One region of the Lysinibacillus sp. FSL R5-0849 genome, then DNA from elsewhere that is predicted to be linked to it. Evidence: riboswitches for the same ligand, from Rfam matches in the RefSeq annotation. Region 1 holds a riboswitch; each other region holds the start of a gene.
The links. Region 1 has a riboswitch for cobalamin ahead of MKY80_RS20525 (iron chelate uptake ABC transporter family permease subunit). Riboswitches for the same ligand answer to the same signal wherever they lie in the genome.
Positions count from the first base shown of each region.

Region 1 (4,291 bases):
CTCAAAAATGACTGAATGTCAGTCATAAAATTCTACTACGGAAGGAATTTATTTATGCAAAAAGAATGGATGTATGTTGGACTAACAAGTTTATTTGAATTGTTTTGGATATTCGGTTTTAACGTAGCAAATACATGGTGGCATTGGATCATTATTGTATCTATTATCGCTGTTGATTTTCACTTCTTATCGAAGGCTTGTGAAAAACTCCCTACGGGTACTGTCTACGCAATTTTCGCTGGAGCAGGTGCAATTGGTACTACATTAATGGATATTTTTATTTTCAATGGTGATTTTAATGCAATTAAAGGGATATTCATGGTTATTTTAGTATTGGGCGTTATTGGCCTAAAATTGGCGGATAATCCATCGAAGGATACTAGTACGACAAAAGGAGTGGATGCATAATGGGCTGGGTATTCGTTATATTAGCAGCAGTGGCGGAAATAGTCGGTGTCATTGGTTTACGCTTTTATAGTCAACATAAAACCGTACGAAATTTATTATTATACGTCGGAGGCTTTGGTTTATCCTTTGCACTTTTATATGCTTCCTTCAACTATTTACAACTAAGCATCGCCTATGTTGTTTGGGTTGGTATTGGAACTGTAGGTGCCGTGCTGGTCAATATTATGTTCTTTGGGGAATCTAAAAACCTTGCACGAATCATCAGCATCATTGCGATTATCATTGGAGTTGCAGGTTTAAAAGCGGTATCTTAATAGTAGATGACAAAGGGCGCCCTCTTATATGAAGGAGCGCCCTTTTTTATTAGATGGTGTTGAATGATCGTGGCAAACTAAATAGGGTTGCCCCCTCTTGCGAATTGTTCAGGGACATATGTAAGATACGGCTTACCCGTCAGTGAATGTGTTTGAATATCAGCAAATACTCCAAATACTTCTCGCAACAATGATGGTGTAAGTACTTCTTCTGGTGTACCATGGCAAACAATGCGTCCGCGCTGTAAAACATAAATTTGGTCACAGTACATAGCAGCGATATTCAAGTCATGGAGAGCGGCTACTACTGTTAGATGCAAAGTTTGAATTAAGTCCATCAGTTGAAGTTGATGTTGAATATCTAAATGATTTGTTGGTTCATCTAATATAAGGACCTGTGCTTGCTGAGCGAGTGCTCTTGCCACCATAACACGCTTCTTCTCCCCACCGGAAAGTGAGCTAAAGCTTCGTTTCGCTAGGTGCAATATGCCCGTTTGCTTCAAAGCATCTTTTACAATTTGAAAATCTTGCTCCTGATCAAGCTCTAATAGCTTTTTATGTGGAGTCCTTCCCATACTGACTAAATCATGAACAGTAAAGTCAAATAATACGGGTGTTTCTTGACTAACAACGGCTAAATTTTTAGCAATGGCTTTACTAGATTGCTTTAAAATATCTTGTTCATTTAACAAGACTGTCCCACTTTCTGGCTTTAGGAGACGATACATATTTTTAAGCAATGTCGACTTCCCACTACCATTGGGGCCAATTAACCCGACAAATTGCTTTTCCTTTATTTTTACACTTACCTCATGAAGTATTCGCTGATCGTAAATGGAGAATGATACTTGTTTTGCTTCTAATGTCATGGAAGTTAATCTCCTTCACCGAAAGAATAATTATTACGACGGAGTAACCAAATGAAAAACGGCCCCCCACAAAAGGCTGTAATAATACCGATTGGCATTTCCTGTGGAGCAATAATAATTCGAGCTAATGCATCTGCCCAAACTAAGAAAATCCCTCCCAATAAAGCACTGACTGGTATTACATATTTATAGTTAGAACCGACAATTAATCGTACTATATGCGGAATGATTAATCCCACAAATCCGATAGAACCGCTCACTGCTACAAGTACCCCCGTTAAAAGTGAGACAAGTAAAATGAGCTGTATGCGAAATTGTTGAAGATTCACTCCTAACGTTACCGCCGCCTCTTCCCCAAGTAATAGCAAATTTAAATTTCGATAGAATAGCCATAAAAGCCCGAACACAATGAAAAAGATGGAGGCGGGAATAATAATATTATTCCATTTTGCTCCAGCTAAGCTGCCTAACATCCAAAACATAACGGACTTTAAAGCTCCCTCTTGCTTCGACATCATTAATATAAAATTAGAAATGGCCGTTAATATAAAGGAAACCGCCATCCCTGCCAATAGCAAGCGAAAAATCGAGACACGGCCACCTACGCGCGATAAGAAAAACACTAACCCAATTGCGAGCAAAGACCCTATAAAGGCTGATACAGAAAGTGCGTAGATACCTAAAAATGAAAAAGCACCTAAAATAATTACTGAAGTTGCTCCAACTGCTGCTCCTGAAGAAATTCCTAAAATATATGGGTCTGCAATGGAATTTCGTACAAGTGCTTGAATCGCTGCCCCTGCAATGGCTAAACCCGCTCCTACAATAGCGGCAAGGATGACACGGGGTACTCTTATTTGCCAAATAATGATTTCCTGTGAGCGACTCCAATCTTGCTCTATTGAGTGTTGTATAAAGGGTAATTTCGAAAGAATTACTTTCCATACATATAATGGCGTCACCGAAACAGATCCAACCATTACAGCAAGTGTCATGGATACGATTAATACTAAAAGAAGCACTAAAGAAAATAACATAAATTTTTTATTCATTCATTAAACTCCTACTAAGATGATGAATGAAGCAATTAAATATACGTTCGCATAATGTAGGTCAGATGATCTTACTTCAGTTGGCACTCAATAAAAAAAGGCATTTCATGCAAAAATACGCACAAAAATACCCTCGAATAAACAAAGTCAGAAAATCCAGCTATTGTCCGTAATTGCTTGCATCCTCGTGGGCATTACAGGTATTACTTATTGGCAGGTCTCCTGACTTCGATTCATCATCCTATAAATAGCCTTCCCATTTTTAACAGTGGCAAATAAACATGATAGGACTCCTCGTTACAGTTGCGGGACAGCGTCGGACTTCCACCGACTTCCCTTTTAAGCGACATTGTTTAAAATGTCACACCAATAGTATGTAAAGTTAAAAAATTATGACGATTCTATCATACATTTTTATAGATAGTTAGTCTACAAGGAATTTCCAACACACTTAAGTTAACCTACACTTATAATTAAGTTGACACATTTGTTTTAGTTTTTTACACTAACGATAAATACTTTGAAATTAGAGGTGAAGTCATGTCAACAGTATCAGAACAAAGTCATCCAAAATTAAAGACGGTAGATATTGCCTATATCGGAATATTTTCTACCCTCATGATGATCGGTGCCAATATAACTTCCTTTGTGCCCTTTATGACAGTGGGAGGAGTGCCGATTACTCTACAAACCTTTTTTGCCATTTTAGCCGGACTTATTTTGGGTAGTAGGAAGGGAGCGCTTGCCTGCACAGTCTATATGTGTATTGGATTAGCAGGAGCACCTGTCTTTGCTCGCTTTGGTGGAGGGTTCAGTCAACTATTAAGCCCTACATTTGGATTTATTATCACTTTTATTTTAGCAGCATATGTTGCCGGTTTAATGGTAGAACGAAGTGGTACAAAGAAAAGCTATATACTAGCCGCATTCATCGCAACTGCTATCAATTATTTAGTTGGTACAAACTGGATGTTTATTGCGTATAAACTATGGGCCAGTGCGCCAGAGGATTTTTCCTATAGATTAGCATGGCTCTGGATGATTCCCCCACTCCCAAAAGATATTATCTTAGCTATTTTCGCTGGTATTTTAGCGTACCGACTACAAAAAACATTGAAAATCATGCCCATTCAATAGCGCTTCCATCCACTTCTTTAGTCAATAGACTAAAGAAGTTTTTTGTAATAATGAATGTCCATCATTTCTGCATATTTGTTTGTTACAGTAAGGGCAAATAGAAAGGAGGATCTCATATGACATTCAAGCGAAGATGGTCAGGTGGACTATTATCAGCAGTTGCTATACTTACTTTATCCGCTTGCTCTGAAGATAAAACAGAGCCTTCATCAACTTCAGATACTACTCCTGAGACTGAGCAACAAACAGAAATGGATCACTCCACAATGAATCATTCTAGCTCAGCAGAAGTGCCGGCTACATTAAGAAAAGCTGAAGATCCAGCATTTCCGGTTGGAAGTACCGCTATGATGACAGATGGGCATATGGAGGGGATGAAGGGTGCCGAAGCGACGATTGTTGGTGCCTATAAAACTACAGCCTATATCATTTCTTATGATCCAACATCAGGTGGCAAACGTGTAGAGAATCATAAATGGATTATCCATGAGGAATTATTGGATGTTGGGGA
Region 1 is NZ_CP152004.1:4,142,123-4,146,413, forward strand. Features, by position in the region: gene MKY80_RS20510 (SMR family transporter) at 55-408, shown strand; gene MKY80_RS20515 (SMR family transporter) at 408-722, shown strand; gene MKY80_RS20520 (ABC transporter ATP-binding protein) at 800-1,591, opposite strand; gene MKY80_RS20525 (iron chelate uptake ABC transporter family permease subunit) at 1,597-2,643, opposite strand; cobalamin riboswitch at 2,838-3,029, opposite strand; gene MKY80_RS20530 (biotin transporter BioY) at 3,184-3,780, shown strand; gene MKY80_RS20535 (YdhK family protein) at 3,897-4,291, shown strand, end outside.

Region 2 (4,291 bases), 1.0 Mb from region 1:
AATCATTCTTGTCATATGTGGTACAACTAACCCTACAAAGCCAATTGTGCCTGAAACAGCAACTGCTGCTCCAGTTAGCATGGAGCCACCTACTAAAATCAAATACTTACTTTTCTTTACATTGACACCTAAATGCTTCGCTCTTTCTTCCCCATATAACAGAACATTAAGCTCACGTCTCTGAGTCCACAGCATAAGGGAACCAACAATGACAAATGGAATAATCATTTGAACATATGGCCAACCACGCATAGAAACAGAACCGAGTAGCCAGCCGATTACTTGGCGTAGCTCCTCTCCCGATAAAGCAATCATTAACGAGATTAACGATCCTAAAAATGAACTAAAGATAACTCCTGTTAAAATCAGTGTTTCCATCTTTAAAGAACGGTCTACTACTCTAGCAAAGCTCATCACAATCACCATTGTAATAATTGCGCCTATCATGCTAAAGGTAGGTAAGGCATACAAGCCTACAACAGGTATAGAAATATTTAAAAAAATTGTCATGACTGCGCCGACAGAAGCACCAGATGAAATACCTAATGTATATGGATCTGCTAATGGATTTTTGAGCAAGCCTTGGAAAGCCGCTCCCGCAATGGCGAGAGAAGCTCCTACTAGCCCCGCTAAAAGCACACGGGGCAACCGAATTTTCCAAAAGATATTGGCAGCTGTTTCATCAACTGACTGATTCCACAGCACTTCTATCGGAATATGAACAGAGCCTATAGCTACGCCACACCAGATGCTAATGATAAGAAGCGTATATGTTAATACATAGGCTGTTGCTATTTTTTTCACTTAAATACCTCAGGGTAGATAGCTTTTGCTAATTCCTCAAGGCCATCCGCTAAACGTGGTCCCTGACGGCTTGTTGTGCTTTCATCTACTTGCACAATAGCATTATTTTTCACTGCATTAATTGTATCGAAACCAGCACGCTTTGGTATTTTTGTTAAAATATCAGGTACATAACTATATGTCACCACGATGACATCTGGATTTTTTGTGATAATTTGTTCTGCACCAATTTCATACCAATTATCACCGTCTGCTGCTACATTTTTTGCATGGATCATCTCCAGCATTGCGTTCATAAATGTGCCTTGACCAGCTGTATAAATATTAGGTTCATCAGAGGCTTCTACAAAAACGTTCTTAGGTTCAACGTCTTTCACTTTCCCCTGAACCTCTTCCACTTTCGCCTTCATGTCAGCAATGATTTTTTCAGCTTCTGGTAATTTCCCTGTAGCACGCCCAAGCTGTTCAATCGTTGTATAGGTTTCATTAAAATCTTGGGCATTTTTTACAACAAATACTTTCACGCCCGCAGATTCTAGCTGTGCTATGGCTGATTCCGAAAGAGACATGCTAGATTCATGTGCAAAAACGATATCTGGCTTTAAGGCAATAATTTGTTCAATATTGTACTCCATGCCACCAACCTTATCCTTTTCAACTACCTCTGGTGGATAATCGTCGTTGTCTGTAACCCCTACGATTTCATCCTTTAAACCTAGGCCAAACAATATTTCTGTATTACTTGGAATAAGTGACACTATTTTCTTAGGAGGAGCCTCTAGTGTAATATCCTTCCCAATAGCATCCGTTATAGTCATAGGGAATGTTGCTTCTTCCGCCTTAGATGTTTCTTGTTGTGTTTGCTCTTCTGTAGGTGTGGAATTGTCTTTTTGCGCCTCTTGTCCACAAGCTGCTAGCAACCCTATCGTTAAAAATGCCGATACCCCTATTTTCCAAAATTTCTTCATGTGAATCCTCCTTCGTTGATTTGTGCGTTCATGTGTTAGAAGTATTCCTCCATCAAAATAAGACCCCTCATCTTCGAATGATGAGGGGTCAAAATCGCACCAAAAAACTGATACAAAATCCACCATCCTATCCTCGTAGGCTGTAATGTCTATGCTATAAAGGCAGGTCTCCTGGCTTGTGCTCAGTACGTTTTTTCAAGCCTTCCCGAAATCTTCAGTGGCATCATTTGAAAAAACTCACACTTACAGTGGCGGGACCGCATCGGAATTACACCGATTTCCCTTTTCACTTTACTTAAGTAAAGAACCTTTATAATATTCAGTTGATTTTATTATACATGAAATTAAAAAAAGTCGCCTCTATATCAAGGCGACTCCAAAGGTTATTAGACGATTTCAGCAAAATACTGTACGGTTTTCATCGGAGCACCGATCGTTCGTAATGACCAAGTTTGCTCTAAATAAACATCCGCTAGTTTATCATATTTCCCACCAAACTTTTGTGCCCACTCAACGGCTATGACACTTTCATATAATTGAGCCATTTTTTTGGCAACATCCTTTGCTTCAAACGTTTTTGTCGCTTCATCGAGAGTACTAAAAATTTGTAAGGTTGCCGATAGTTTAGTCAATTGCTCTTGAACGATTTTCACTAATGAATGGTCTGTTAATACTTCTAATCGCTTGCTCATCACTTGAACAAACAATTCATGTGCCCTGTATTTATCCACTAAGCGAATAAGCTCCAAAGCTAGTATATTAGCCGTACCCTCCCATACCGTCAGCACTTGCGCATCTCTCAGTAAGCGTGGTGTTACAAAGTCCTCAATATAGCCATTCCCGCCATGTAGCTCAATTGCTTCACTTGCATAATGGACCGCCTGCTCTGCCGTTTCCTTTTTCATAATGGCAATATATAAACGGTTCATGATGATGTCTTGCTCTGTTCCCTGACCACCTGTCACTTTATCGTATAATTGAATAAGATCAAAAATCGTGGCTACTTCTACATGCAGCTTAGCGGCATATTTACCCAATGTATCCTGGATCATAGGATACTGTGTTAAAGGTTTACCAAAGGTATATCGATTTGACACATAATGCTTCGCCTCTAAGAAGCCACGGCGCATAATACCAATGGATGCCACAGCATTACAAATTCTTGATAAATTAAGCGCCTCCAGCATATAATAAATCCCTTTATTTTGATCACCAACTACATAAGCGAGTGCTCCATCAAACTCAACCTCACCAGATGGAACGGCTTTCACACCTAATTTATCTTTTAGTCGTCGAATACGAAGTTGGTTAGCCGATCCATCTTCATTACGCCATGGAACTGCAAATAGAGTTAATCCTTTAGAGCCTGCTTGTGCACCCTCTATTCGTGCCAATACCATTGCAACCCCACACATCCCTGCATTGGAGGCGAAATACTTTTCACCATAGAGGCGGTATTCATTCCCCACAAGTTTTGCTTCTACTACATTCGCACCAACATCTGAGCCTCCTTGTCGCTCTGTTAAAAATGTCGCTCCCTCATATAGCTCCATATCGCCTGTTGCACAAACATGCGGTAAGAAGCGCTGCTTAACTCCTTCCTCTGCATAATGGTCTAATAAATAGGCAGTAGCCATCGTTAACGTCACAGGGCAATAAAAACCGGGCTCCGCATGTGACAGTAAATAACCTTGCGCAAAACTATAGACATAATTCCCTTTGTGACCTAGTTGGGGAATATCTTTATGCACATAGCCAACAATCCCCGTATTATATGTCTCCTCAATTGTTTTTTTGTAGCCGTCATTGACCCATACCTCTGAAACCTCTTCGCCATAGGCATTATACCTTTGAAGGCGAGGCTCTCCTTGTCGATCAGTATGTTTCGCCCTCACATCTATTGCACCCGCACATAGCTCACCAAAGTCCGTCAATTCCCGATGCGCATAAGATGAAAATTCTTTATCGAGCATCATTTCCAACACTTTTTGAAGCGTATCATCATCTGTAAAGAAATTGCTTGTGCCTGCTATTTCCTGTTGTAAAACTTTCATGCTATCTCACCTCTTGTCCTTTCAAAGATTGTTTTAAAATTTTGCCTGACGCATTCCTTGGTAGCGCTTCCACTTTTTCGAAAATTCGCGGTATTTTATACTTAGCAAGCTGCCCCTCTAAATAATCTTTTAGAGCCTCTTCATCAATATCCTGTTTAGCGGAATAAACAGCCTTCACTGTCTCTCCCCATTGTGGATGTGGAACACCAACCACTGCCGCTTCAAATATCCCCTCAAAGCTTAAAAGGCAATCTTCAATTTCTTTCGGATAAATATTGACTCCTCCCGAAATAATCACATCTTTTTTTCGATCAACAATCCAAATAAAGCCGTCTTCATCCTTACGAGCTAGATCACCTGTTTTTAACCAACTGTCTATAAAGGCCGCATTGGTTGCCGCTTCATCTCTGTAGTAGCCAAGCATATTACCCTCACCAAATAAAACGATTTCCCCTACTTCTCCTG
Region 2 is NZ_CP152004.1:522,329-526,619, reverse strand. Features, by position in the region: gene MKY80_RS02525 (iron ABC transporter permease) at 1-804, opposite strand, end outside; gene MKY80_RS02520 (ABC transporter substrate-binding protein) at 801-1,772, opposite strand; cobalamin riboswitch at 1,916-2,099, opposite strand; gene MKY80_RS02515 (acyl-CoA dehydrogenase family protein) at 2,159-3,826, opposite strand; gene MKY80_RS02510 (long-chain-fatty-acid--CoA ligase) at 3,828-4,291, opposite strand, start outside.
Region 2: another riboswitch for cobalamin. It lies ahead of MKY80_RS02520 (ABC transporter substrate-binding protein); the one in region 1 lies ahead of MKY80_RS20525 (iron chelate uptake ABC transporter family permease subunit).

Region 3 (4,291 bases), 1.7 Mb from region 1:
ATGAAGGCCATTGAAGCACTAAAAAATCATTCAATTCGTCAAAATAAGATTATCCAACAAGCCGCTCAATCCTTATCAACAAAGGATTTTGAGCGACATAATGATTTTAGTCAACGTCAAAAAATACAGCAGCAGGCATTAGGACTACCCCTTTTCCCAACAACGACAATTGGCAGCTTCCCTCAATCTGATGAGGTGAAGAGAAATCGTAATGCTTGGCGAAAGAAACAATTGTCGAATGAAGACTATGAAGCATTTATTGAACTGGAAACAAAACGCTGGATTCACTTGCAGGAGGATCTTGATATAGATGTACTAGTTCATGGAGAATTTGAACGGACAGACATGGTTGAATATTTCGGTGAGAAATTGACGGGCTTTGCCTTTACTGAAAAAGCATGGGTTGTTTCGTATGGCTCTCGCTGTGTGAAGCCTCCAATTATTTATGGAGATGTTGCATGGTCTTCAGCCATTACCGTGAAAGAGTCTGCGTATGCCCAAAGCTTAACGAAGCGCTTTGTAAAAGGGATGCTGACAGGGCCAGTGACCATTTTAAATTGGTCCTTTGTACGCGATGATATTTCTCGAAAAGATGTGGCTTATCAAATTGCATTAGCACTTCGCAGGGAAGTGGAAGCACTAGAAGCGGCTGGCATCTTCATTATTCAAGTGGATGAACCAGCACTCCGTGAAGGGTTACCTCTTCGTAAAGAAGAATGGGGGGCTTACTTAGACTGGGCGGTCAATGCCTTCAAGCTTGCTACATCGAGTGTTAAGGATGAAACACAAATTCATACACATATGTGTTACTGCGAATTTAACGATTTCATAGAACCCATTAGCGCGCTAGATGCAGATGTGATTTCTATTGAAACATCACGTAGCCATGGAGAGCTAATTTCTTCCCTTCAAGTAAAACCTTATACAAAAGGAATCGGATTAGGTGTTTACGATATTCATAGCCCACGTGTGCCGAGTGAAGGCGAAATGTTAGCCATTATGAAAGATAGTTTACAAGTTCTAGACAAACATCAATTTTGGGTTAATCCTGACTGTGGCTTAAAAACAAGGAAAGAGCCAGAAACAATCGCGGCTTTAGCTAATATGGTAGGTGCTACTAAAATATTGCGTCAGGAGGTGAAGGAATCTATATCAAGATAACGAAAACAATATAATAAAAGGAGTTAAAGAAAGATCAGGTCATCTACCTGGTCTTTTTGTATAGAGGTTTTATTATATTCAGAAAATAAAATTGACGTGAACATTTCAGCATGTTATGTTTATTACTAATTTCAAATATTGCATTACAAGTTTGAATGAAAGTATTTTTCATTCAATTAAAAGGAAAATGGGTGTAAATCCCATGCTGTCCCGCAGCTGTAAATGAGGAGTTTTGTTTCGATTACCACTAAGTTCTTTCTTGGGAAGGTGAAGCAAAATGATGAATCATAAGCCAGAATGCCTGCTTGTAAGAAGATTCATTGATGATCTACGAAAGATAGGGAGATGGATGGAAGCTTACGTATTTGTAGGTCTATCTGTCCTTATTCTTGTGGAATAAGGTTTTTTTATGCCTTCTTTCTATTCATTTTGTAGATAGGAACAGGGAATAGAGATAGGAGACAAAAAATGAGATGGACGAAGTATTTACTGCCTTTCCTGCTTGTTTTGACCTTGAGCTTTCTTGCAGGTTGTACAAGCTCAGAAAAGGACAAAGGAAATTCAGCACCAACAGAACAAACAGATGAAAAAATGATTACGATTGGATGGCCATTAGATGTAGGGCCATTAAATCCCCATACATATTTACCAAATCAGATGACTGCTCAAGCCATGGTTTATGAATCTTTAGTGGCGTATAACGATGATGGCACAATTACACCAAAGCTAGCAGAAAGCTGGGACATCTCAGAGGATAAAACTGCTTATACGTTTCATTTACGCAAGGATGTTAACTATTCGGATGGGACTGCCTTTAATGCTGATAATGTGATTCGCAATTTTGATGCAGTATTAGCGAATCGTGACATGCATTCTTGGATGGGTATGGTCAACCATATTAAAGAGGTCGTCAAAGTAGATGAATCAACAATACGTTTGCAATTAGACGAACCATATTACCCTGTGTTAAACGAATTAGCCTTTGTCAGACCTTTCCGTTTTTTAGGGGATAATGGCTTTCCAGACGGTGATGCGACAAATGATTCCATTCAATCAGCTATTGGCACAGGACCATGGGTATTAACAGACTATAAAAAAGATGAATATGCATTATTTAGCCGTAACGAACATTATTGGGGTGAAAAACCTCTCGTAGATAAAATAAAGGTTAAGATCATTCCAGATTCGGAATCCCTTTCGTTAGCCTTTGAAAATGAAGAATTAGATGTCATTTATGGTCGAGGGATTATTAGTTTAGATAACTATACGTACTTAAGAGATAGTGGCAAATATAAAACAGCTACATCTGAGCCGCTGTCTACGAAAGCATTACTGTTCAATACTCAGTCAGGACCGTTAGCTGAGCTAAAGGTTCGACAAGCTATTCAATATGCTATCAATAAAGAACAAATGGTAGACAATATTACACATGGTACAGAAAAAGTGGCAAACACGCTATTCTGGAATGCCATTCCTTATGCCAATATTGATTTAGCGCCCATTATATATAATCCTGAAAAAGCGAAGAAATTGCTAGATGAAGCGGGCTGGACGCTACAGAAGGGTGAAAAAATTCGTTCGAAAAATGGTCAACCCCTTACATTAGATTTAATCTATATTGCTACTGATGCCATTCAAAAACCTATGGCGGAGTTAATGCAAGGCGAGCTAGCAAAAATAGGGGTACAGTTAAATATTGAAGGGGCAGATGTTATGGTTGGTCTGCAAAAATTAATGGATGATCAGGTTGATATTAACTTCTGGCGAACAAATGGACCGCCGACTGATCCACATAGCTTTGCAAATGAATCAGCTACGCCAAATGCTAGTGGTGTATATGAAGCAAAATTAGGCTTACCAAATGCTAAGGAGATCGATACAAACATACATCAATTATTAGTCGGTACCGATGAAGAGGAACGCGTGCAGCTATATACGGATATTTTAACAATGTTCCACGATCAAGCATTATTCTATCCAATATCGTATGAAACAAATAATGTTATTTATCAACCATATATGAAGGATTTTGCACCACGTGCTTCTGAGTATGACATTCCATATGCGCAAATGGATAAAGAAAACTAAGTATGAAAGAGAGAGTGTGTCGAAATAGGGCAACTCTCTTTTTATCATCGGATGAAATAGGAAGTGACGGCATGTACGAATCGACTTGGATGTTTTGTGTAAAAAGAATTCTCACTCTACCATTTGTATTAGTAGGCGTATCTATTCTGACCTTTGTGTTTATTCGTTTCGTACCAATAGAACCGGCAGAGGTCATCCTTCGACTCTCAAGAATTGCCCCAACACCAGAGGCTATACAAGCTTTACGAGAAGAATTAGGGACAGACAAGCCTTTTATCATGCAGTATCTGCTATGGGTAAAAGGCATTTTACAGCTAGACTTTGGGACATCTTTTGTTAGTAAATTACCCGTGGCTCATGAGCTATTTGCTAAACTACCCGCTACCATTGAATTAGCTTTAGTAGCATTTATCCTCATTTTAACTTTTAGTATTCCATTAGGGGTTGTGAGCGCATTATATAAGCATTCCTTTATCGATAAAATCATTCGATTATTTACAGTCCTAAGTGTATCCATTCCAACATTTTGGTTAGGGTTTATCCTACTCTATCTTTTCAGCTTAAAACTTGGCATTTTTCCAACGAATGGAAAAGGTTCGATAGCACATATAGTTTTACCGGCCTTCACCTTAGCTTTACCTACAATCGGATTGTTCTCACAGTTTATCCGCTCTGCCATGATCGAAGAATACGAGCAGCCATATGTAAAATATGCACAGCTTAGAGGCTTGAGAAAATCGGTCATTCTCATTCGACACGTGGGGAGGAATGCTGCTATACCGATATCAACATTGTTTGGGATGACACTCGGAAATTTGCTAGGTGGTGCTGTCATTGTCGAGCAAGTATTTAGTTGGCCTGGACTCGGTCGATATATAATAGAATCCATAACGAATCGTGATTACCCCGTTGTACAATGCTATGTGTTGGTGATTGCTGTCATCTATGTGCTCGCCAATTTAGGCACAGATGTATTGCATCGTTTATTGGATCCTCATCTGATGATGAAGGATAGGAGAGAGTAAAGTGAACTTAGGACGTA
Region 3 is NZ_CP152004.1:2,422,660-2,426,950, reverse strand. Features, by position in the region: gene metE (5-methyltetrahydropteroyltriglutamate--homocysteine S-methyltransferase) at 1-1,161, shown strand, start outside; cobalamin riboswitch at 1,292-1,485, shown strand; gene nikA (nickel ABC transporter substrate-binding protein) at 1,630-3,249, shown strand; gene nikB (nickel ABC transporter permease) at 3,321-4,274, shown strand.
Region 3: another riboswitch for cobalamin. It lies ahead of nikA (nickel ABC transporter substrate-binding protein); the one in region 1 lies ahead of MKY80_RS20525 (iron chelate uptake ABC transporter family permease subunit).